One region of the Bacillus sp. M13(2017) genome, then DNA from elsewhere that is predicted to be linked to it. Evidence: riboswitches for the same ligand, from Rfam matches in the RefSeq annotation. Region 1 holds a riboswitch; the other holds the start of a gene.
The links. A riboswitch is a leader RNA that binds a small molecule or an ion and turns the genes downstream of it on or off. The one in region 1 is predicted to bind S-adenosylmethionine.

Region 2: linked by a shared signal. The riboswitch ahead of CGQ22_RS17500 (YezD family protein) and the one ahead of CGQ22_RS11250 (methionine ABC transporter ATP-binding protein) in region 1 are both predicted to bind S-adenosylmethionine.

Annotation. Positions count from the first base shown of each region.
Region 1 covers NZ_KZ268502.1:406,196-414,643, reverse strand. Annotated here, with positions in the region: gene sufS (cysteine desulfurase SufS) at 1-21, opposite strand, end outside; gene sufD (Fe-S cluster assembly protein SufD) at 21-1,313, opposite strand; gene sufC (Fe-S cluster assembly ATPase SufC) at 1,329-2,114, opposite strand; gene metQ (methionine ABC transporter substrate-binding lipoprotein MetQ) at 2,353-3,159, opposite strand; gene metQ (methionine ABC transporter substrate-binding lipoprotein MetQ) at 3,230-4,042, opposite strand; gene CGQ22_RS11255 (methionine ABC transporter permease) at 4,066-4,731, opposite strand; gene CGQ22_RS11250 (methionine ABC transporter ATP-binding protein) at 4,724-5,749, opposite strand; SAM riboswitch class I at 5,981-6,088, opposite strand; gene CGQ22_RS11245 (hypothetical protein) at 6,214-6,558, opposite strand; gene CGQ22_RS11240 (thioredoxin family protein) at 6,711-7,019, opposite strand; gene CGQ22_RS11235 (toprim domain-containing protein) at 7,023-7,367, opposite strand; gene gcvH (glycine cleavage system protein GcvH) at 7,623-8,006, opposite strand; gene CGQ22_RS11225 (arsenate reductase family protein) at 8,048-8,413, opposite strand.
Region 2 covers NZ_KZ268506.1:145,804-150,674, forward strand. Annotated here, with positions in the region: gene lysA (diaminopimelate decarboxylase) at 1-1,224, shown strand, start outside; SAM riboswitch class I at 1,340-1,448, shown strand; gene CGQ22_RS17500 (YezD family protein) at 1,521-1,664, shown strand; gene CGQ22_RS17505 (phosphoadenylyl-sulfate reductase) at 1,752-2,456, shown strand; gene sat (sulfate adenylyltransferase) at 2,496-3,632, shown strand; gene cysC (adenylyl-sulfate kinase) at 3,645-4,238, shown strand; gene CGQ22_RS17520 (nitrite/sulfite reductase) at 4,250-4,871, shown strand, end outside.

The DNA of each region.
Region 1 (8,448 bases):
GCGTATTTCATGAATATTCATTAGCGAACTTTCCTTTCAATTACCTCAACAAGCTGTGCTTTTACTCCTTCAATTGGAAGCTCATTTACTACAGGTGCTAAGAATCCATGGATGACTAAACGTTCTGCTTCGCGTTTTGGAATACCACGGCTCATCAAGTAGTATAATTGGTACGGATCTACGCGGCCTACTGAAGCTGCGTGACCTGCCATTACATCATCTTCGTCGATTAAAAGAATTGGGTTTGCATCACCGCGTGCTTTCTCATCTAACATAAGAACGCGAGAAGATTGTTGTGCGTTTGATTTAGATGCACCGTGTTCAATCTTACCAATCCCGTTAAAGATAGATGTTGCACTATCTTTTTGTACACCGTGTTTTAAAATCCAACCTTCAGAGTGTTTACCGAAGTGAACAACTTTAGTTGTAAAGTTTTGTGTTTGGTTACCACGGCCAATTGTTACTGTTTTCGTATCAGCATATGAACCGTCGCCCATTAAGTTTGTAACGTTCTCTGAAATTGTGTTTCCGTCATTCATAAGGCCTAGAGCCCAATCAATGCGGCCGTCGCGTCCAACAACACCGCGGCGGTTAACGTAAGTTGTTACGTCTTTTGCTAATAGATCAACCGCACCAAATTTAACTTGTGCGCCTTGTTCCACGATTACTTCTGCTACGATATTTGCAATACCTTTAGCATTTTCATTTGCAACATAGTTTTCTACATAAGTTGCAGTACTGTTCGCATCAGCTACGAATAATACATGGTTATATACGTTAGCTTCTTCGCCGTCTACTAAGAATACAGCTTGAAGTGGAGTTTCAAGAACAACGTTTTTCGGAACATATACGAATGCACCGCCGTTGATTAATGCAGCATGAAGTGCAGTTAAACGATGCTCGTCTACCTTCACGCCATCTTTCATTAAGTACTTTTGTACTAGCTCAGCGTGCTCAGTTGCAGCTGTTACGATGTCTGTAAAAATAACACCTTTTTCTTTTGCTTCGTCTGCTAAAGAAACGAACGCTGTTGTACCAGTGCGTTGTACTAATACGCTGTTGTTTTCATCGATTAAGTTTTTCACTGCTTCTGGAAGCTCTGTTAAAGAACTTACAGGCTCTTGCTTAGCAGCGTCGCCTTTTCCGATAAAGTCCCATTTTTCAATTTTCGTTTTATCAGGCGTTGGCATTGGAAGTTCAGTTGCTTGTGCAAGAGCTTGTAAGCGGAACTCAGTCAACCAAGCAGCTTCGTTTACTTCGCTTGCGCGTTGACGGATTGTTTCTTGATCGAAAGGTAATGTACCGATTGTCATGTTTATGCTCCTCTCTTACGCTTCTTGCTCTGTTGTTTCGTCTTCAATACCTAATTCTTTTTTAATCCAGTCGTAACCTTCAGCTTCTAGACGTTGTGCAAGCTCAGGACCACCAGATTTAACGATACGACCGTTCATCATAACGTGAACGAAGTCTGGAGTGATGTAGTTTAATAAACGTTGGTAATGCGTAATCATTAGGCAACCGAACTCTTCGCCGCGCATTTCGTTAATACCTTTAGATACAACTTTTAATGCATCGATATCAAGACCTGAGTCGATTTCATCTAAGATTGCGATTTTTGGCTCAATCATCATTAATTGAAGAATTTCGTTACGTTTTTTCTCTCCACCAGAGAAACCTTCGTTTAAGTAACGTTGTGCCATTTCTGGATCCATTTCTAGGAATTCCATGTTTTTATCTAATGTACGGATAAATTTCATAAGAGAAATTTCATCGCCTTCTTCACGACGTGCATTAATTGCAGAACGTAAGAAGTCAGCGTTTGTTACTCCGCTAATTTCACTTGGATATTGCATTGCTAGGAATAGACCCGCTTGTGCGCGCTCATCTACTTCCATTTCTAATACATCTTCACCGTCGATGATGATGCTACCTTCTGTTACTTCATACTTTGGGTGACCCATAATTGCAGAAGATAAAGTTGATTTACCTGTTCCGTTAGGTCCCATAATTGCGTGGATTTCTCCACCTTTTACTTCAAGGTTTACACCCTTTAAAATTTCTTTGCCATCAATTGATACGTGTAAGTCTTTAACCGTTAATGTAGAACCAGCCATCTCAATACCTCCATTAATCCTATATATACATTTTAAAAATTCCTAAAACGTTCATATTCTCATTTTATTCTCATTCTAATTTTATATCAAATAAAATGATATCGCAAACGACGAAAAAAAGTAACCGTTTTTTCACAAATGTATATAAGTATTTCCTTTGCATCTTTCTATGATACACCTTTCTTCTTATTTATATAAAGAAAAAAGGACTGGTAATTTTCCAGTCCTTTCCTTATAATTATTCACTTACCGGAAGTACAGCACCTTTATATTCTTTATTAATAAAATCTTGAATTTCTTTTGAATGTAGCACTTCTACTAGCTCTTTAATTTCTTTTTTCTTCTCATCACCTTTACGAACTGCAATGATGTTTGCATACGGAGAGTCTGCTCCTTCAATCGCAATTGCATCCTTTGTTGGATTTAATTTTGCATCAATTGCATAGTTTGAATTAATAAATAAAGCATCACCTTCATTATTTTCATACAGCTTTGGTGACAATCCAGGCTCTACATCTGTTTTAAACTTTAAGTTTTTCGGATTTTCGACTACATCTTTTACGGTTGCCTTAACAACATCTACACCATCTTTAAGCTTAATCACTCCGCCTTTTTGTAACAATGCTAACATACGGCCTCGCTCCGCTACGTTATTACTCATAATTACTGTTCCGCCATCTGGTAAGTCTTTTAAGCTTTTATATTTCTTAGAATAAATACCCATCGGCTCTAAATGGATTTTTCCTGCGTTTACAATTTTATATCCCTTTTCTTGGATTTCTTTATCTAAGTACGGAATATGCTGGAAGTAGTTCGCATCAATTTCTTTATCCGCTAACGCTTTATTTGGCAGTACATAATCCTGGAACTTTTTAATCTCTAACTTAATACCTTTTTTCTCTAATATTGGCTGTGCCTTCTCTAGAATAACAGCGTGCGGCACGTTAGAGGCTCCAACAACAAGCTTATTCTCTTCTTTTCCTCCGCAAGCAGCTAATGTAAATACAGACAGCGCTGTAACAACTGACAATAAAATCTTTTTCATATGATGTCCCCTTCTCCCCTATAGTTATGTAGTTATAAAAAAGGCTGGCATACACCAGCCTTTTCAGCAATTATTCTTTTACAGGAACAACTGCCCCTTTATATTCTTTATTAATAAAGTCTTCGATTTCTTTAGAATGCAATACTTCTACAAGCTCTTTAATCTCTTTTTTATCTTTATCACCTTTACGAACCACTAATACGTTTGCGTACGGTGAATCATCACCTTCAATTGCAATTGCATCTTTTTCTGGATTTAACTTTGCATCAATTGCATAGTTCGAGTTAATTAAAACAGCGTCGCCTTCTATATTGTTATACACTTGTGGTAACAAACCTGGCTCAATGTCCGTTTTAAACTTTAAGTTTTTCGGGTTATCTGCAATATCTTTTGGAGTTGCACTAACTGGATCTACTCCGTCTTTAATTTTTAAAATGCCTTCTTTTTGTAAAATTGCTAAACCACGTCCATGGTCAGTAACGGAATTACTCATAATGATTGTCGCTCCGTCTGGAAGTTCTTTTAAGCTCTTATATTTTTGAGAATATACACCGATTGGTTCTAAATGAATTTTTCCTGCTATTTCAAAATCATATTTTTTATCTTTAATTTCTTTCTCTAAATACGGAATGTGCTGGAAGTAGTTTGCATCTAAATCCTTATCCGCTAACGATTTATTTGGCAACACGTAATCTTGGAACTTTTTGACTTCTAATTCAATTCCTTTTTTCTCAAGTAACGGTTTTGCTTTTTCTAAAATTTCAGCATGCGGTACGTTAGAAGCACCCACAACAAGTTTCTTTTCATCTTTATCTTTCCCACCACAAGCAGCTAACCCAAAAATTGAAGTTGAAATAAGTGCCGTAAGTAATAATTTTTTCATTTGAAACATCCTCCCGTTTTTTATTACCGTTTATCTATTCGAGTCGTTAAACTATCACCAATCCACTGAATTAAAAATACAACTAGTAATACACAAATTGTCGCAACGATTGTTACATCGTTATTCCCTCTTTGGAATCCTTCTAAGTAAGCAAGTGTTCCAAGGCCACCAGCACCAACAACTCCCGCCATTGCTGTATAGCCTACTAAAGCAATTGTCGTAACAGTAATACCAGATACTAATGCTGGTAACGATTCTGGAATTAACACTTTCAAAATAATTGTGCTTGTTTTCGCTCCCATTGCTTTTGAAGCTTCAATTACACCTTTATCAATTTCGCGAAGTGCGATTTCAACCATTCTCGCGTAGAATGGTGCCGCTCCAATAATTAAAGCTGGCAATGCTGCACTTGCTCCAAGAATTGTTCCAAGAAGAATCTTTGTGAATGGGATTAATAAAATAATTAAAATGATGAATGGTATAGAACGGAATATATTTACGAATGCTCCAATCACCGTATTAATTGATTTGTTTTCCCATAAATTATCTTTCGCTGTCATGAAGAGTAACAATCCTAAAATTAGTCCTAAAACAAATGTCGCAAGAGCTGCGATTGCCGTCATATATAACGTTTCACCAGTTGCTTCTAACATTTGATTCCAATCAACATTTGCGAGTAACTTATCCATGTGCAATCACCTCCAGCTCTACTTGATCTTGATGAATTCCTTCTATTGCTTGCTGGATCGCTATTTCCTCACCATTTAAATGAACAACTAAACTACCGTAAGAACCGTTATTCGTTTGTGCGATATTCCCTTGCAAAATGCTAACTTCTATATCACTGCGTTGCATTAATCGTTGAAGCACTGGTCTTTCTACAGCCTCACCGATAAATTGCAAACGAATTACTTTTCCATCTGGATATTTTTCAATTAAACTTTCAATCGTTTCATTTGTATCTTCAGAATCTGTTAACTGCTGTACAAATCGTTTCGTAATATCTTGCTTCGGATTACGGAATACATCAAGTACTGGACCTGTTTCTACAATCTTTCCTCTCTCCATTACCGCCACTCGGTTACATATCTTTCGAATCACGTGCATCTCATGTGTAATGAGTACAATTGTTAAACCAAGGCGCTTATTAATGTCTAATAGTAAATCCAAAATTTGATCTGTCGTTTCTGGATCAAGAGCTGACGTTGCTTCATCACATAAAAGCACTTGTGGATTGTTAGCTAAAGCTCTTGCAATCCCGACGCGTTGCTTTTGTCCTCCGCTTAGCTGAGATGGGTACGCGTCTCCTCTCCCTTCTAATCCAACAAGATGAATTAATTCATCAACACGTTTTCTTCTCTTCGCTTTATCAACACCTGCAATTTCAAGTGGAAACTCTATATTTTCACGTACAGTTCGTGACCAAAGTAAGTTAAAGTGCTGAAAAATCATTCCGATTTCTTGCCTTGCCTTACGAAGTTCACTTCCTGTAATTGCTGATATAACACGATTGGCAATTGTAATTTGGCCAGAAGTCGGTTTCTCTAACTGATTAAACAATCTAATTAAAGAACTTTTTCCAGCGCCGCTATATCCGATAACACCAAATATTTCGCCTTTTTCTATTTTTAAATTGGCGTTATCTACAGCAGTGACATCACCGCTTTTCGCCTTATATATTTTCTTTACATTCTCTAATAGAATCATGATGTTCACCCCTTTTTTAAATAAAAAGCGCAAGCGACTGTTCTAGCCGCTGAAGCTAGATTTCATAAAGATTTTAGATCGACTCCGCAATTTTTTATGTTTAATGCGCGTAGTCCACCGTTATCACTACCTTTATTATTTGAATGTCCTCCACATTCAAACAATAAAAAAACCTTTCTGCTTTAGAGAAGCAGAAAGGTTTTTATGCGTATATAACAACATTATCCCTCTCTCTCATCTCTCAAAGCATTTGCTTTGCAGGAATTGGCACCATTTCAACATAAGTTGACGGTTGCCGGGCTTCACAGGGCACAGTCCCTCCACCTCTCTTGATAAGAGAAATCAGATTCAATTTTCGTCTGATTTGTAATTTATGAAATTGTCTATATTTTATGAATTGAATTGTATCAATATCTAAACACCATGTCAACAGAAATTTTCGCAAAAAATGAACCTTCAGAATTTTAAGCACCTACTGACATCGGTTTACATATATGAAACATCGATTCGACTAATAGCATCGTTCGATACGTTCCCGAATATTGTACACGTCCATCGTTCATTAACATTTGCAATCGTACATTGCCGTTTACCAATTGTTTTACATCTTCTTCATCTACACAAACGATTTGCTCCGTCCCTATTTCCTCATGTAGCAGTTCTATATAATCTCTTGAAATTTGTAACGAACAACTTTCATCTCCAAAGCGGAAATTAACAGTTTTTTCTTCTTTTCTTAAAAGCGGCTCTAAATGATATTGACCATTAGCGTAATTTACAAATGATTGAAGCAAAGAATATAATTTCACCTTAAATCACATCCTTCATATCACTTTCTATTACATACCATTCCCTCTCACTAAAGAGCAATCCTGTTATTTTCGCTCGACAAATACTGTATCCACCCTGCATCTCGACATATTTCCCAAGAAATATGTCGAGGCGGCAAAAATTTTGCCGCCTACTTTAATTCCGTATATAAATATTCAACCGAATGAAATGCGTATATCTTCTTCATCAGTGTCCCATTTTCAAAAACAAGTAAACAAGGTACACTTTCAATCCCATACTCTTTCGCTAAATGCGGAGCATAATTTAAATCTAACATCCCAATTTTGAGGCCTTCAATTGTCATCTCAACGACTGTTAACATCTTTTTTGCTAATTGGCATGTTCCACACATTGGAGTATATACATATAATACTGTTTTTTCTTCGTTCTCTATTAGGGCTGTAGCTTCGGCTCCTGTCCAATCAATCACTTCTATCATTCCTTACCGTAAATATTCTGTATAAACGTCAATGTCGGCTCCCCATAATACATTTGCTAAGTGTGTAGATGGCGCAGTTGCCACTTCTCGGTACGAGCGATCAATATAGATATGCTCGGCTTGCGGAAATTCTTTTCGAAATTGTTTCCTTAACTTTTCTCCAGCATCATCAGCATCCACTAGCACATACACTTCCTTATCAAAAAACTGATCAACGAGCTCATCCATTTTCGACAAACCAATTGTACCATTTGTACAAACAATTTCCACCGGTTCACGAATAATAGATTCAATCTTTCTTCTATCTGATGTACCTTCTACAATAATGACTTTTTCTACATAAATCATATGTCATCACCCGATCACCATATACTATATAACCTTGAACTTAGTATATAGTATATTCGTTATTTTCATGTTGTTTCCTGTTTATTTTTGCAAAAGAAAAGCGTAAGCGGCTCGTTCAGATTGTGAAGACTTATGAAACCTTACCACAAAACAGTTTTTCTCATAATAGCTTATTTATTTACATATAACTTGACTTTCATTATTTCATACAAAATAAAAAAAGACAGCACAAAGGCTGTCCTTTAGTCGACTAAATTAGTCTTGATTTGTCATTTCTGCATATTTTTCTGCAGTTAATAACTTCTCAACTTGGCTTGCATCAGAAAGTTCAACTTTAACCATCCATGCACCCTCGTATGGAGATTCGTTAACAAGTTCTGGTTGGTCACTTAATTCTTCGTTTACTGCTACAACTTTACCGCTTACAGGTGCGTATAACTCAGAAACTGTTTTAACAGATTCTACGCTTCCGAATGGCTCGTCAGCTTCGATTGTTGCACCTACTTCAGGAAGTTCAACGAATACGATATCGCCTAGCTCACCTTGTGCAAAGTGAGTGATACCGATAACAACTTCATTACCTTCAGTTTTTACCCATTCGTGTTCTTCAGAGTAACGTAAATTATTTGGAATGCTCATGACTGTACCTCCAGTGAATGTATTAATTATGTAAAAATACCTTATTGGTACTTTTTCCACACACTTTCAAACTGCTCTTCGTTAAAACCAAGTGTTACATTCGTTCCATCTGTTACAATTGGACGTTTAATCAACATGCCATCAGATGCTAAAAGCTCGTACATTTCGTCTTCGCTTGCATCTTTCAACTTATCTTTCAGACCAAGTTCACGGTAACGCATTCCACTTGTATTAAAGAATTTTTTTAAGGGTAATTCACTTTTTTCATGTAAATTACGTAAATCTTCTTTTGATGGTGGATTTTCAACAATATGAATCATCTCATATGCTACATCGTTTGCCTCAAACCATTTCTTTGCCTTTTGACATGTGCCACACTTTGGATATGAATAAAATGTTACTGTCATAAATTCACCTACTTTTTTACTAACCTTTACCTTTA
Region 2 (4,871 bases), on a different contig from region 1:
CCACTTTATGTATACGATGAAGAGTCTATTCGAGGAAAATGCCGAGCGTTTCATCGTGCTTTTAAAGAAAGTGGTTTCTCTTATCAAGTAGCATATGCAAGCAAGGCGTTCTTGTGCATGGAGATGTGCCGATTAGCTCGTGAAGAGGATATGTCATTAGACGTTGTTTCTGGGGGAGAATTATATACTGCGCTCCAAGCAGGATTTCCGGCATCACGTATTCATTTTCATGGAAATAATAAAACAGAAGAAGAAATAGTGATGGCTCTTCAGGCGAATATCGGTTGTTTTGTCGTAGATAATTTCTTTGAATTAGAAGTTTTACACGATTTAGCGATGCAACATGGGAAATTTGTGAACATATTAATTCGTGTAACGCCTGGAGTAGAGGCGCACACACATGAATATATTACAACAGGTCAGGATGATTCGAAATTTGGATTTGGTGTTTCAAATGGTCAAGCAATGCAGGCAATTGGATTTGCTTTACAAAAATCCAATTATAATGTGCTAGGGATCCATTCACATATTGGATCGCAAATATTTGAAACAGCTGGTTTTGTTCGAGCAATTGAAGTTCTTCGCCAATTTTTAGAAGAAGTGAGAGAGCAAACAAACTATGTAGTAAAAGTGTTAAATGTAGGCGGGGGATTTGGAATACGTTACACAGAGTCAGATACACCATTAACTCTTGAGACATATGTGCGAGCTGTAACAAGTGCAGTGAGGGAACAATTTACTGTATGTGAATATCCATTGCCAGAAATATGGATTGAGCCAGGCCGTAGCATTGTAGGTGATGCTGGGACAACAATTTATACAGTTGGATCTGTGAAAGATATTCCTGGTATTCGGAAATATGTATCAGTCGATGGTGGAATGACAGATAATTTAAGACCTGCTTTATATAGTGCGCGTTATGAAGCGATGTTAGCGAATCGAGGGAATGATGAGAATGAGGAACTCGTTTCGATTGCCGGGAAATGCTGTGAGAGTGGAGACATGTTGATTTGGGATATTCATTTACCGAAAGTCGCTGCTTCTGATTTACTAGCAGTTTCCTGTACAGGAGCATACGGGTACTCGATGGCGAATAATTACAATCGGATTCGAAGACCAGCCGTTGTCTTTGCAAAAGGCGGAACATCGCAAGTAGTTGTGGAACGCGAAACATATGAAAATATTATTGGGAACGATCGCATACGTATTAAAGAGCTTGTCTAAATAGGAAAAGGAGTTGTTCGAATGGGCAATTCCTTTTTTATAAAATAAAATAATTAAAATATATCGGAAAACTAGGATTGAAAAAAATCAGAATTGTGATAAAATACAAATACAAAGCTTATCAAGAGAAGCGGAGGGAACTGGCCCGAAGAAGCTCGGCAACCTGCTTATAGAAAGCAAGGTGCTAAATCCAGCAAAATGGGATCCATTTTGAAAGATAAGGTAAAATATATTACCGAACAGTCTTTTCGAAATGGGAAAGATTTTTTTTATGAATAAAAAGGGGGGCTGTTCGCGTGAGTTTACGGGAACATTTTGATGAAGTATCCGAGAAGATTGAAGCGATGCTTGCTGATATGAAATATGGTTCAATTACAATTGTTGTGCAAGATGGAAAAGTAATTCAGTTAGAGAAAAGTGAAAAAGTACGTTTAAAGTGAAAAGCGCTGACTAGAAAAACTAGAGGCGGTTTTAACCTATTTTCATTAGGTTAAAACCGTCTTTTTGCTTTTACAGGGGGAAAAAACATGTTGACGTATGAAACGTGGGAAGAAAATGTTGTTTCGTTTTCGGAAGAAGATGAAACAAAAGGCGCGTTATCAGTATTAAATTGGGCTTATAAAGAATATAAAGATGAGGTTGTCTACGCATGTAGCTTTGGGGTGGAAGGTATGGTATTGCTGCACATTATAAACCAAGTAAATCCATCTGCTAAAGTTGTATTTTTGGATACAAATGTTCATTTTCAAGAAACGTATGAATTAATTCAAAAAGTGCGGGAACGATTTCCTTCATTGAATATTATAGAAAAACAGCCAGAACTTACACTTGATGAACAGGCGAAGTTGCATGGTGAAAAACTGTGGGAGAGCAATCCGAATCTTTGTTGTAAGATTAGAAAAATTTTACCTTTAGAAAAATCATTAGTCGTGGAAAAAGCATGGATATCGGGCTTAAGAAGGGAACAATCAGAAACACGTAAGCATACAAAGTTTATAAATCAAGATCATCGTTTTCAATCTATTAAAGTTTGTCCACTCATTCATTGGACGTGGAAAGAAGTTTGGCGATATGTATACAAACATAGCTTGCCGTATAACCCGTTGCATGATGTTGGCTATCCAAGTATTGGGTGTGAGAAATGTACGTTACCTGTAGGGGATGGTGGCGATTCAAGAGATGGTAGATGGGCTGGAAAAGTGAAAACTGAATGTGGTCTTCATTACCAATAAGATGAATCTTGAAATAAAGCTAAGAGAGGATATAGAAAAATGAGCATAGTAAACGAATTAGTAAACCGTATAGATGAGACATATGACGTATCACAAATTGAAAAAGAAATTAAATTAGACAATATTGCGTTAAGTGATTTAGAACTATTGGCGATAGGTGGATATAGCCCCCTTACTGGTTTTTTAGGGAAGGAAGATTATGATTCAGTTGTAGAAACGCTTCGTTTAGCAAATGGTAGTGTGTGGAGTATACCGATTACATTACCGGTAACAGAAAAAGTCGCAGAAAGCCTGAAGACTGGAGAGGAAGTAAAGCTTGTCAACAACGGAAATATATACGGTGTCATTCAAATAGAAGATATTTTTGTACCAGATAAAGAAAAAGAAGCGTTACTTGTATATAAAACAACGGATGAGGCTCATCCAGGAGTGAAAAAATTATATGAACGACCAAACGTTTACGTTGGAGGAACTATTATTCTAACAAAACGCTTTGAAAATAATCAATTTCCTTCTTATCATTTAGACCCAATTGAAACGAGGGAAGCATTTAAAAAACGTGGGTGGAAAACAGTGGTCGGATTTCAAACGAGAAACCCGGTACATCGTGCCCATGAGTATATTCAAAAATCTGCTCTTGAAATTGTAGATGGTCTCTTTTTAAATCCGCTCGTCGGAGAAACGAAATCGGATGATATTCCTGCTGATGTAAGAATGGAAAGCTATGAAGTACTTCTTCAAAACTATTATCCGAAAAATCGTGTCTTTTTAAGTGTATTTCCTGCTGCCATGCGTTACGCAGGACCAAGGGAAGCGATATTTCATGCGTTAGTAAGAAAGAATTTTGGATGTACCCACTTTATAGTAGGGCGTGATCATGCTGGAGTAGGAGATTATTACGGAACGTATGAAGCGCAAGAAATCTTCACAAATTTTACGATAGAAGAGTTAGGAATTACACCACTATTCTTTGAACATAGTTTTTACTGCACGAAATGTGAAGCGATGGCTTCAACGAAAACATGTCCGCACGGAAAAGAAGATCATGTTATTTTATCGGGTACGAAAGTAAGAGAATTATTAAGAAACGGTGAGATTCCGCCAAGTACATTTAGTCGTAAAGAAGTAGTGGAAGTGCTAATTAAAGGTTTGAAAAAAGAAGTAGTAACAGAATAGGGAGAGAACGAGATGGATACGAATATTACTTGGCACACAGCTTCGGTTTCAAAAGATGAGAGAAGAGTGAAGAATGGACATCATAGTTTTGTAATTTGGTTTACTGGTTTATCAGCTTCGGGTAAATCTACAGTAGCGAATGCGGTCGCTCGTAAACTTTTTGAAAAGAATATTGGAAATTATGTGTTGGATGGGGATAACATTCGCCACGGTTTAAATAAAGACTTAGGATTTTCTGAAAGTGATCGCATGGAAAATATAAGACGTATTGGCGAAGTGGCAAAGTTATTTGTAGATCAAGGAGCAGTTGTCCTTACAGCATTTATTTCACCATTTCGAGTAGACCGCAAACAAGTAAGAGATTTATTAGAGGCAGATGAATTTATTGAAATTTTTGTGAAGTGTCCGATTGAACAGTGTGAGAAACGTGATCCGAAAGGACTTTATAAAAAGGCAAGGAAAGGTGATATTAAGGATTTCACAGGTATTGATTCGCCTTATGAAGAGCCAGAGCAAGCGGAATTAATTGTAGAAACGCACAAATATTCTATTGAAGAATGTGCAGAACAAATCGTGAAGTACTTACAAGAGCGTAGTTTTATATAGGGGGATAAACAATGAGTTATGAAAAAGTATGGGCTAACAATGAAAAATTAAATCAGACCGAGAAAAATAAATTAGAAAAAGATGGCTTAGAAATTTTCAATGATATTCCTTACTATGCGGAAAATGGTTTCAAATCTATTCCGAAAGAAGAGTGGGATGCCTTTAAATGGGCAGGCTTGTATTTACAAAGACCGAAAGAAGCTGGTTATTTTATGATGCGGGTAAATATTCCGTCGGGGATTATTACAAATGCACAGGCAGAAGTACTTGCTTCTATCGCTGAAGATTATGGACGTGATGTAATAGATATTACGACGAGACAGGCGATTCAGTTTCACTGGTTAGAAATTCAGCAAATTCCAGATATTTTTAAAAGATTAGCAAGAGTTGGGTTATCTTCAGCGGGGGCTTGTGGTGATATAACGCGGAATATTACAGGTAATCCGCTTGCTGGCATTGATGCAAATGAACTATTCGATACAACGCATATTGTAAAAGAAGTATATGATTACTTCCAACATAATGAAGAGTTTTCTAACTTGCCACGCAAATTTAAAATGTCTATTAGTTCTAATATTTATAATTCAGCAAACGCAGAAATTAACTGTGTTGCATTTACGCCTGCAACGAAAG